2 regions of the Pseudonocardia sp. CA-107938 genome follow, and region 2 is predicted to be linked to the other one. Evidence: predicted binding sites of a transcription regulator. Region 2 holds the regulator's gene; the other holds the start of a gene.
The links. The regulator HspR, encoded in region 2, represses chaperone genes until heat shock. The targets are predictions, from matches to a motif close to ANNTTGAGTNNNNNNNACTCAANNT.
Positions count from the first base shown of each region.

Region 1: the regulator HspR is predicted to act here: its motif matches at 1,944-1,968, upstream of lon (endopeptidase La).

Region 1 covers NZ_JBNJNA010000001.1:1,993,068-1,997,880, forward strand. Annotated here, with positions in the region: gene ACQEVB_RS09910 (HipA domain-containing protein) at 1-224, shown strand, start outside; gene ACQEVB_RS09915 (hypothetical protein) at 214-993, shown strand; gene ACQEVB_RS09920 (maleylpyruvate isomerase family mycothiol-dependent enzyme) at 1,079-1,843, shown strand; gene lon (endopeptidase La) at 2,029-4,335, shown strand; gene ACQEVB_RS09930 (FAD-binding oxidoreductase) at 4,540-4,813, shown strand, end outside.
Region 2 covers NZ_JBNJNA010000001.1:1,343,619-1,348,431, reverse strand. Annotated here, with positions in the region: gene ACQEVB_RS06695 (globin domain-containing protein) at 1-894, shown strand, start outside; gene ACQEVB_RS06690 (heat shock protein transcriptional repressor HspR) at 979-1,422, opposite strand; gene dnaJ (molecular chaperone DnaJ) at 1,475-2,644, opposite strand; gene grpE (nucleotide exchange factor GrpE) at 2,670-3,374, opposite strand; gene dnaK (molecular chaperone DnaK) at 3,371-4,813, opposite strand, start outside.

The DNA of each region.
Region 1 (4,813 bases), 650 kb from region 2:
CCGTGCCTACGTCTCGGCGACCGACGCTGGTCGACGTGGCACGAGAGATGCTCGAGCTCGCTGGACGTCAGGTTGAGACCGTCTGGATGGACCGACTCCGCCGGATCGAACGATCCGACGTGGAGTCCGTTGTGGCGAGGATCCCGGAATTGTCGGTCGTCACCGCTACCTTCGTGGCTGAGATACTCGATCTGAACCGGGGGAGGCTGCTCGATGAGTGTTGACGAACTCCCGAGTTCGCTCCGACCGGCGTCGCTGAGCGACTGGGACGCCGGTCGCTCGATGGGGCGTCTCATCGTGGCCTGGCAGCACCCCACGCTTCGTCTGATCTCACCTGTCGGTGTCCTCGAGCACGGGCCTACCGGCTACCGCTTCCGGTATCTGCGTAGAGCACGTGAGCTGGCGGGGTTCCAGCCGTTCCTCGACTTCCCTGCATGGCACGGGGACTACCGCGACGAGCGCCTGTTCCCGCTCTTCGCCCAGCGGATCATGAGTCCGAGGCGCCCCGACTTCCGGCACTTCCTCGATCAGCTGGACCTGTCCCCGGATGCGTCGCCGTGGGAGCAGTTGGCTCGGTCTGGTGGCCGCAGCGAAGGCGATACCTTGCAGGTCTTTCCGGCTCCGGTCGTCGAAGCCGACGGATCGACGGCGTGCATGTTCCTGGTGAGCGGCATTCGCTACTGCAACGGCGGAGTCTTGCCCCATCTTGCAGTGGGAGATCGCCTCGAGTTGCGGGACGAACCCGGCAACAGCGCGAATCCCGAGGCGCTCCATGTCTGCGTCGCGGGCCAGCCGATCGGCTGGATCCCGGACCTGATGATCGATTACGTTCGCACCTCGCGACGGTCCGGTCCTGTGCTCCTCACCGTCGTCCACGTGAACGGGTCGGACGCGCCAGCGCATCTGAGAGTGCTGGTCCGACTGGAAGGCACGGTCCCGCCGGGCTACCAGCCGATGGCCGGTCCTGGTTGGGAGACATTCGTCATCGACTGACCCGTTCGCTGGGAGCCTGGGTTGGGACTCGGCGCCGTAGTGGGTTGCGGGAAGTCTGTTGACGAGCATGTTGTTGGCTTGTGACGTGGCTTCCCATCCCGCTGTCCTCGCCCTGCGCCGCTCCCACGACGCCCTGGCTGCGCTCGTCCCGACCCTGACCCCCGAGCAGCTCGTCGGCCCGGCCTACCCCACCGAGTGGACGGTGGCCGCGACGCTCTCCCACATCGGGTCCGGCGCGGTCATCGGGCTGCTGGGCCTGGACGCCGTACTGGCCGGCGCGCCGGCGCCCGACCGCGCGCAGTACAGCGCCGTGTGGGACGAGTGGAACGCGAAGGACCCGCAGAGCCAGGCCGATGAGGCCGTCGCTGCCGACGGAAAGCTGACCGAGGCGTGGGCCGGCGTCGACGCCGACCGCCTGCCGGAGCTGTCGTTCGCCCTCGGCCCGATGCAGGTCGACGGCGTGACGATGCTGCGCTTGCGGCTCAGCGAGGTCGCGTTGCACAGCTGGGACGTCGCCGTGGCCGTCGATCCGACCGCGGCCGTCGAGCAGGCGGCTGTGGACCAGATCGTCGACAACCTGGCGCAGATCGCCGGCTGGTCCGGGGTGCCCGTCGCCGGATCGCCGGAGGTCGTCGTCGAGACCACCGACCCGGAGCGCCGGTTCGTCATCGCCGTCGGCGAGGCCGTGACGCTGCGGCCGGCCATCGTCGGGGACGGCCCGGCGACGCTCGCGCTGCCGGCAGAGGCGTTCGTCCGCCTCGTCTACGGCCGGCTCGACGCCGAGCACACCCCGACCGGCGTGGCGGGCGAGGAGCTGGAGCGGCTGCGGAAGGTCTTCCGCGGGTTCTGACAGCTCTGCGCTCGACGTCACACACAAAGTGCGGTCCTCACACACGTTGCAGCATGTGTGAGGACCGCACTCGCTGTGTGACGCGGGGTGGACGCTTCGCGTCCTGAGTCGGCCGCGCTCAAGGTTCCTGCGTTCACTCCTAGCGGAACGGGAATCGGCTCCGGGCTTACAGCGTTGCAGCGGTCATGACAGAGACGCTGAAGCTGCCGGTGCTTCCGCTCGCCGACTCGGTGGTGCTGCCCGGCATGGTGGTTCCCGTCCGGCTCGACGAGCCGGAGATCCAGGCAGCGGTCGATGCGGCTTCCAGCGTCGACCGGAAGGTCCTCATCGTTCCTCGGCCCGACGGCAAGTACACGTCCGTCGGCACGATCGCCGTCCTCGAACAGGTCGGACGGCTCCCCAGCGGCGAGAAGGCCGCAGTGGTGCGCGGCGAGGGCCGCGCCCGCATCGGGATCGGCGTGTCCGGCCCCGGCAATGCGCTGTGGGTGGAGGCCACCGAGGTGGTCGACCCGCCCGCGAACGGGCGCACCCAGGAGCTGGCCAAGGAGTACAAGCAGCTGGTCATCGGCATCCTGCAGCAGCGGGGCGCCTGGCAGGTGATCGACTCCGTCCAGCAGATCACCGACCCCGGCCAGCTGGCCGACACCTCGGGGTGGGCCTCGTGGCTCGACCTGGAGCACAAGATCCGACTGCTCACCGAGACCGACGTCGCGAAGCGGCTCGAGCTGCTCATCGAGTGGAACAAGGAGCACATCGCGGAGCAGGAGGTCTCCGAGAAGATCTCCAATGAGGTCCGCGAGGGCATGGAGCGGACGCAGCGCGAGTTCCTGCTGCGCCAGCAGCTGGCCGCCATCCGCAAGGAGCTGGGCGAGGGCGAGCCCGACGGCTCCGACGACTACCGCGCCCGCGTCGAGGCCGCCGACCTGCCCGAGCACGTCCGCAAGGCCGCGCTCGTCGAGGTCGGGAAGCTGGAGCGCTCCTCCGACCAGAGCCCCGAGGCGGGCTGGATCCGCACGTGGCTCGACACGGTCCTGGACATCCCGTGGAACACCACCACCGAGGACTCCGACGACCTGAAGGCCGCCCGCGCGATCCTCGACGCCGACCACGCCGGCCTCGACGACGTGAAGGAACGGCTGATCGAGTTCCTGGCCGTGCGGTCGCGGCGCGAGCGGGCCGGCAAGGGCAAGGTCGGCGGCCGCGGATCGGGTGCCGTGCTGTCGCTGGTCGGGCCGCCCGGTGTCGGCAAGACGTCGCTCGGTGAGTCCGTCGCCCGGGCGCTCGGTCGCAAGTTCGTCCGCGTCGCCCTCGGTGGCGTGCGGGACGAGGCCGAGATCCGCGGCCACCGGCGCACCTACGTCGGCGCCCTGCCCGGACGCATCGTGCGGGCGATCCGCGAGGCCGGCTCGATGAACCCCGTCGTGCTGCTCGACGAGATCGACAAGGTCGGCAGCGACTTCCGCGGTGACCCCACGGCGGCGCTGCTCGAGGTGCTCGACCCGGCGCAGAACCACACGTTCCGCGACCACTACCTCGAGGTCGACCTCGACCTGTCCGACGTGCTGTTCCTGGCCACGGCCAATGCGTTCGACACCATCCCCGGCCCGCTGCTGGACCGCATGGAGGTCGTGACGCTCGACGGCTACACCGAGCACGAGAAGGTCGCCATCGCGCGCGACCACCTGCTGCCGCGGCAGATCGAGAAGACCGGTCTGGAGCCGTCCGACGTGGAGTTCTCCGACGTCGCGCTGGGCATGATCGCCGCCGAGTACACCCGCGAGGCGGGCGTCCGGCAGCTGGAGCGGGGCCTCGCGAAGGTCCTGCGGAAGGTCGCCGTCCAGATCGACACGGGCGCCGAGGTGCCCGTCCACGTCGACGCGGACGCGCTGGTCACCTACCTCGGCCGGCCGAAGTTCACGCCGGAGTCGGCGGAGCGCACGTCCGTGCCGGGGGTGGCGACCGGGCTGGCCGTCACCGGGGCCGGGGGCGACGTCCTGTTCATCGAGGCCACCTCGATGGACGGCGAGCCCGGACTGACCGTCACAGGCCAGCTCGGCGACGTCATGAAGGAGTCGGTGTCGATCGCCCTGTCCTACCTGCGGTCCCGCGGGCTCGCCGGGGACCTGGCGGCGCACAAGCTGCACGTCCACGTGCCGGCGGGTGCGGTGCCCAAGGACGGGCCGAGCGCCGGCATCACGATGACCACGGCGCTGGCGTCGCTCGCGAGCGGGCGGCCCGTCAAGTCGTCGGTCGGTATGACCGGTGAGGTCACGCTGCAGGGCAAGGTGCTCCCGATCGGCGGGGTCAAGCAGAAGCTGCTGGCCGCGCACCGGGCGGGCCTCACCGACGTGATCATCCCGAAGCGCAACGAGCCCGACCTCGACGACCTGCCGGAGAACATCCGCGGCGAGCTGCGGATCCACCCGGTGGCCGACGTGGCCGAGGTGCTGGAGCTGGCCCTGGAGCCGGCGAAGGTGCCCGCGGCGGTCTGAGGTCGTCGCAGTTCGAACGTCAGCAAGGCCGCCTTCACGACCGGATCGGTCCTGGAGGTGGCCTTGCTGTCGTTCCAGGCCCCTGCGGAACCACGGTGAAACGCCCATGAGACCACCCGTGGGCACCCTCGAGGTCGACCAACGGCGGGGGATCATGTGGCGGCCGGTACCAGCGCAACTCCTCCCGCAGAGGAGGACACGCACATGACCAGCACTGACATCCGCGACCACGCGCCGCTGCGCGCAGCCATGACGGGACCCGTCCTGGCGCCCGCCGATCCCGGCTACGACGAGGCCCGCTCCGTCTGGAACGGCGACATCGACCGTCGCCCGGCCGTCATCGCGCGGTGCACGGGCCCGGCGGACGTCGCAGCCGCGTTGGCGTACGCGCAGGAGACGGGGCTGCGGGTCGCTGTCCGCGGCGGCGGGCACGGCTACTGGGGGGCCGCCGTCCCCGAGGGCGGGATCATGATCGACC
Region 2 (4,813 bases):
GAACAGCTGGGCCGCGACCACCGCAAGTTCGGCGTGCTCACCGAGCACTACGACGCCGTCGGGTTCGCCCTGCTGTCCGCGATCGGCGCGTTCGCCGGTGACGCGTGGACCGTCGAGGTCGAGAAGTCCTGGCGGGAGGCCTACGACACCGTCGCGAGCGCGATGAGTGTGGCCGCCGCGGCCGAGCGCGGGCCGGCGTCGTGGCTCGGCCGGGTCGTCGAGCACGAGCGGCTCGGCTGGGACCTCGCCCGGATCACGCTGCAGACGAGCGAACCCCTGCCCTTCCGCGCGGGCCAGTACGTCTCGGTCGAGACCCCGCAGCGGCCCCGGCTGTGGCGCTACCTGTCACCCGCCAACGCCCCCCGCGAGGACGGCAGCCTCACGTTCCACGTCCGCGCGGTCAACGGCGGCTGGGTCAGCCGCGCGATCGTCGCGCACTCCCGCGTCGGCGACACGTGGCGGATCGGCCCGGCGATGGGCCGGCTCGGTGTCGACCCCGGGTCCGAGCGGGAGGTGCTGATGGTCGCGGGCGGCACGGGGGCGGCCCCGATCAAGTCGCTGCTGGAGGGCCTCGCCCGCCGCGACGATCCGCCGCGCACCCAGGTCTTCGTGGGCGGCCGCACGTGGGACGACCTGTACGACTTCCCCGCCCTGCGCAAGCTCTCCTACGACAACACCTGGCTCGACGTGATCCCGGTCGTGGAGCGCGACGGCGCAGAGACCGGCGCCGAGGTGGGCACCCTCGCCGACGTCGTCACCCGGTACGGCTCGTGGGCCGACCACGACGCGATCGTGTGCGGCTCCCCGGCGATGATCCGGGCCACGGTGTCGCGGATGCTGGTGGCGGGCACGCCCCTCGACCGCATCCGGTACGACCCGTTCACGATGGACTGAGGTCACACAGCGAAAGGCCACCGCACACAGGTTGGACGCTGTGTGAAGCGGCCGCGGGCTGTGTGAGGTGGCGCGGGGCTCGGCTCAGCCGCGAGGTGGCCGCTTCGGCGGGCGCCAGACGACCAGCGCCTGGTTGCGCTCCACCGGCACGAGGTCGCGCCGGTAGGAGGCGTGCACCGATGCCGCGGCCTGGTCGGCCGCCGCACGGGCGGCCAGCACCTCCTTGGCCAGCTCGTCGACCTTCGCCTTCAGCTCGTCGACCAGCTGTTCCAGCTCGATGATGCGCTTGATGCCGGCGAGGTTGACGCCCTCCTCCTGGGAGAGGCGCTGCACCTCGCGCAGCAGCGCGATGTCGCGGGCGGAGTACCGGCGCCCGCCGCCGGCCGACCGGCCGGGGCGCACGAGCCCCAGCCGGTCGTAGCTGCGCAGCGTCTGGGCGTGCATGCCGGACAGCTGCGCGGCGATCGAGATGACGAAGATCGGACTGTCGACGCCCGCGCCGGGCGGCAGCGACGGATCGTCCGTCATGGTGACTTCGCCTCCGCTCCTTTACGGCAGGGTCGTGCCCCTCTCCGGCCACTCATCGCGCACCTCCGAGCAGGTCGGCGCGGGGGTCGAAGTCCTTCGTGGCCTCGGCGAAGGCCGCCAGCGCCTCCGTCGCCGGGGCGTCGAGCCGCTGCGGCACCGCCACCTCGACGGTGACCAGCAGGTCGCCCGAGGTGCCGTTGCGCTTGGTGACGCCGCGGCCGCGCACCCGGAACGTGCGCCCGCTGGCGGTGCCCGGCGGGATCCGCAGGGTGACCGTGGAGTCCAGCGTCGGCACGGTGACCGTGGCGCCCTGAGCGAGCTCCGGGAACGTCACGGGCACGGTGAGCGTCAGGTCGTCGGAGTTCTTCGCCGAGCGGCCGAACAGCCGGTGCGGGGTGACGTGCACGGTGACGTACAGGTCACCGGCCGGTGCCCCGCCCCGCCCAGGCTCGCCCTGGCCCTTCAGCCGCACCTTCTGCCCGTCGGCCACGCCGGCGGGCACCCGCACGGTCAGCGACCGGATGCGGGTGCTGACGCCGTCGCCGCCGCACTCGGGGCACGGGTCGTCGATGATCCGCCCGGTGCCCCGGCAGTCGGTGCACGGCTCGGAGAACGCGAACGCACCCTGGCTGCGGCTGACCAGCCCGACCCCGTTGCAGGTGGGGCACGTGCGCGGCATGCTGCCCGGCCGCGACCCCGTGCCGCCGCAGCGTTCGCAGCGGCCCGGCGACGAGAGCCGGATGGGCACCTCGGCGCCGCGCACGGCGTCGCCGAAGTCGATGGTCAGCTCGCTCTCGACGTCGGCCCCGCGCTGCGAGCGCGGCGCGGTGGGGCCGGGCCTGGTCGCGCCGCCCCCGAAGAGGCCGCCGAACAGGTCGCCGAGCCCGCCGCCTCCGCCGGCCGCCCCGCGGGCGAACAGGTCGTTGAGGTCGAAGCTCCCGCCCTGCGCGCCCCCTCCCGGGAAGCCGCCGCGGAAGCCCCCGCTGCCGAACAGGGCACGCGCCTCGTCGTACTCCTTGCGCTTCTTGTCGTCCGACAGCACGCCGTACGCCTCGGAGACCGCCTTGAAGCGGGCCTCGGCCTTGGCGTCGCCGGGGTTGGCGTCCGGGTGCAGCTCGCGGGCGAGCTTCCGGTACGCCTTCTTGATCTCCTCGGCGGACGCGCTCGAGGAGACACCCAGCTCCTTGTAGAAGTCCTTCTCGATCCAGTCGCGCTGGGTCATGCCGCCTCCTCTCTGCTCGTCGTGGTCAGCCCTGCTCCGGCTCGGGCGCAGGCTCGGACGTGCCGTTCTCGGCCCGGTCGGTGACCGTGACCATCGCGGGACGCAGCACCCGGTCGGCGATCCGGTAGCCGCGGCGCAGCACCGACACCACCACCGTGGTAGTGGGCCCGGTCGCGTCGCTCGGCTCGTGCTGGACGGCCTCGTGCACGGACGGGTCGAACGGCTCGCCCTCGTGCCCGAACGCCTCCAGCCCGAGCTTCTGCACCACGGACACGACCTTGTCACCGACGGACTTGAACGCGCCCGTCAGGTCGCCGTGGGCCTCGGCCCGCTCCAGGTCGTCCAGCACGGTGAGCAGGTCGCCCACGAACTGGACGCGCGCGGAGGTGAGCACGGCCTCCCGGTCGCGGTCGACCCGGCGGCGGTAGTTGGCGTACTCGGCGGTGATGCGCTGCAGGTCGGCGGTGCGCTCGGCCACCTGCGCGGCCAGCTCGGCCTCGGCGACCGACGGGCCTGCGGGTTCGGGCGTTGCACCTGGCCCCGGGGGATGGAAGCCGGCGGAGCTTGCGGAGTCGGCGGGGTGGGTCGGGTCAGCCCCCGCCGCCGCCTCGTCGGCGGCGGGCGGGGTCCGCACCTGGCCGGTCACCGGGTCGATCCGGCGCCGGTCCCGAACCACGACCCGCTCGGCCTCGCCGTTGCCGGCGCGCTCGTTGCGGTCGTGGTCACTCACTTCTTGTCCTTCTCCTCGTCCACGATCTCGGCGTCGACCACGTCGTCGCCCTGGTCCTGCGCGGACCCGGCGGCGCCGGCGTCCGCACCAGGAGCGGCACCCTCGGCGCCCGGCTGCTGGTAGAGCGCGGTGCCCATCTTCTGGGACTCCGTGGCGAGCTTCTCCATGGCGGCCTTGATCGCCTCGGTGTCGGTGCCCTTCAGTGCCGACTGCGCCTCACCGAGCGCGGCGTTCACGCCGTCCTTGACGTCGGCCGGGAGCTTCTCGTCGTTCTCCTTGACGAACTTCTCCGTCTGGTAGACGAGCGACTCGGCCTGGTTGCGGACCTCGGCCTCCTCGCGGCGCTTCTTGTCCTCCTCGGCGTGCTGCTCGGCCTCGCGCATCATGCGGTCGATCTCGTCCTTGGACAGGGCCGAGCCGCCGGTGATGGTCATGGCCTGGCTCTTGCCGGTGCCCATGTCCTTCGCCGAGACGTTCACGATGCCGTTGGCGTCGATGTCGAAGGAGACTTCGATCTGCGGGACCCCGCGCGGGGCCGGCGGCAGACCGGTCAGCTCGAACATGCCCAGCCGCTTGTTGTAGGACGCGATCTCGCGCTCGCCCTGGAACACCTGGATCTGCACGGACGGCTGGTTGTCGTCGGCCGTCGTGAAGATCTCCGACCGCTTGGTGGGGATCGTGGTGTTGCGCTCGATGAGCTTGGTCATCACGCCGCCCTTGGTCTCGATGCCGAGGGACAGCGGGGTGACGTCGAGGAGCAGGACGTCCTTGACCTCACCGCGGAGCACGCCGGCCTGCAGTGCGGCGCCGACAGCGACGACCTCGTCCGGGTTGACGCCCTTGTTGGGCTCCTTGCCGCCGGTCAGCTCCTTGACGAGCTCGGTGACGGCGGGCATGCGGGTGGAACCACCCACGAGCACCACGTGGTCGATCTTGCCGACGGAGATGCCGGCGTCCTTCACGACCTGGTTGAACGGCGCACGGGTGCGGTCGAGCAGGTCGGAGGTGATGCGCTGGAACTCGGCGCGCGACAGCGTCTCGTCGAGGAACAGCGGGTTCTTGTCGGCGTCCACCGTGATGTACGGCAGGTTGATCGTGGCGCTGTTCTGCGAGGACAGCTCGATCTTCGCCTTCTCGGCGGCCTCGCGCAGCCGCTGCATCGCCATCTTGTCCTTGGTGAGGTCGATGCCGTGGCTGCTCTTGAACTTGTCGACGAGCCAGGTGATGACCCGCTCGTCCCAGTCGTCGCCGCCCAGGTGGTTGTCGCCGTTGGTCGCCTTGACCTCGACGACGCCCTCACCGATCTCCAGCAGCGAGACGTCGAACGTGCCGCCACCCAGGTCGAAGACCAGGATGGTCTGCTCCTTCTCGCCCTTGTCGAGGCCGTAGGCCAGCGCTGCGGCGGTCGGCTCGTTGACGATGCGGAGCACGTTGAGGCC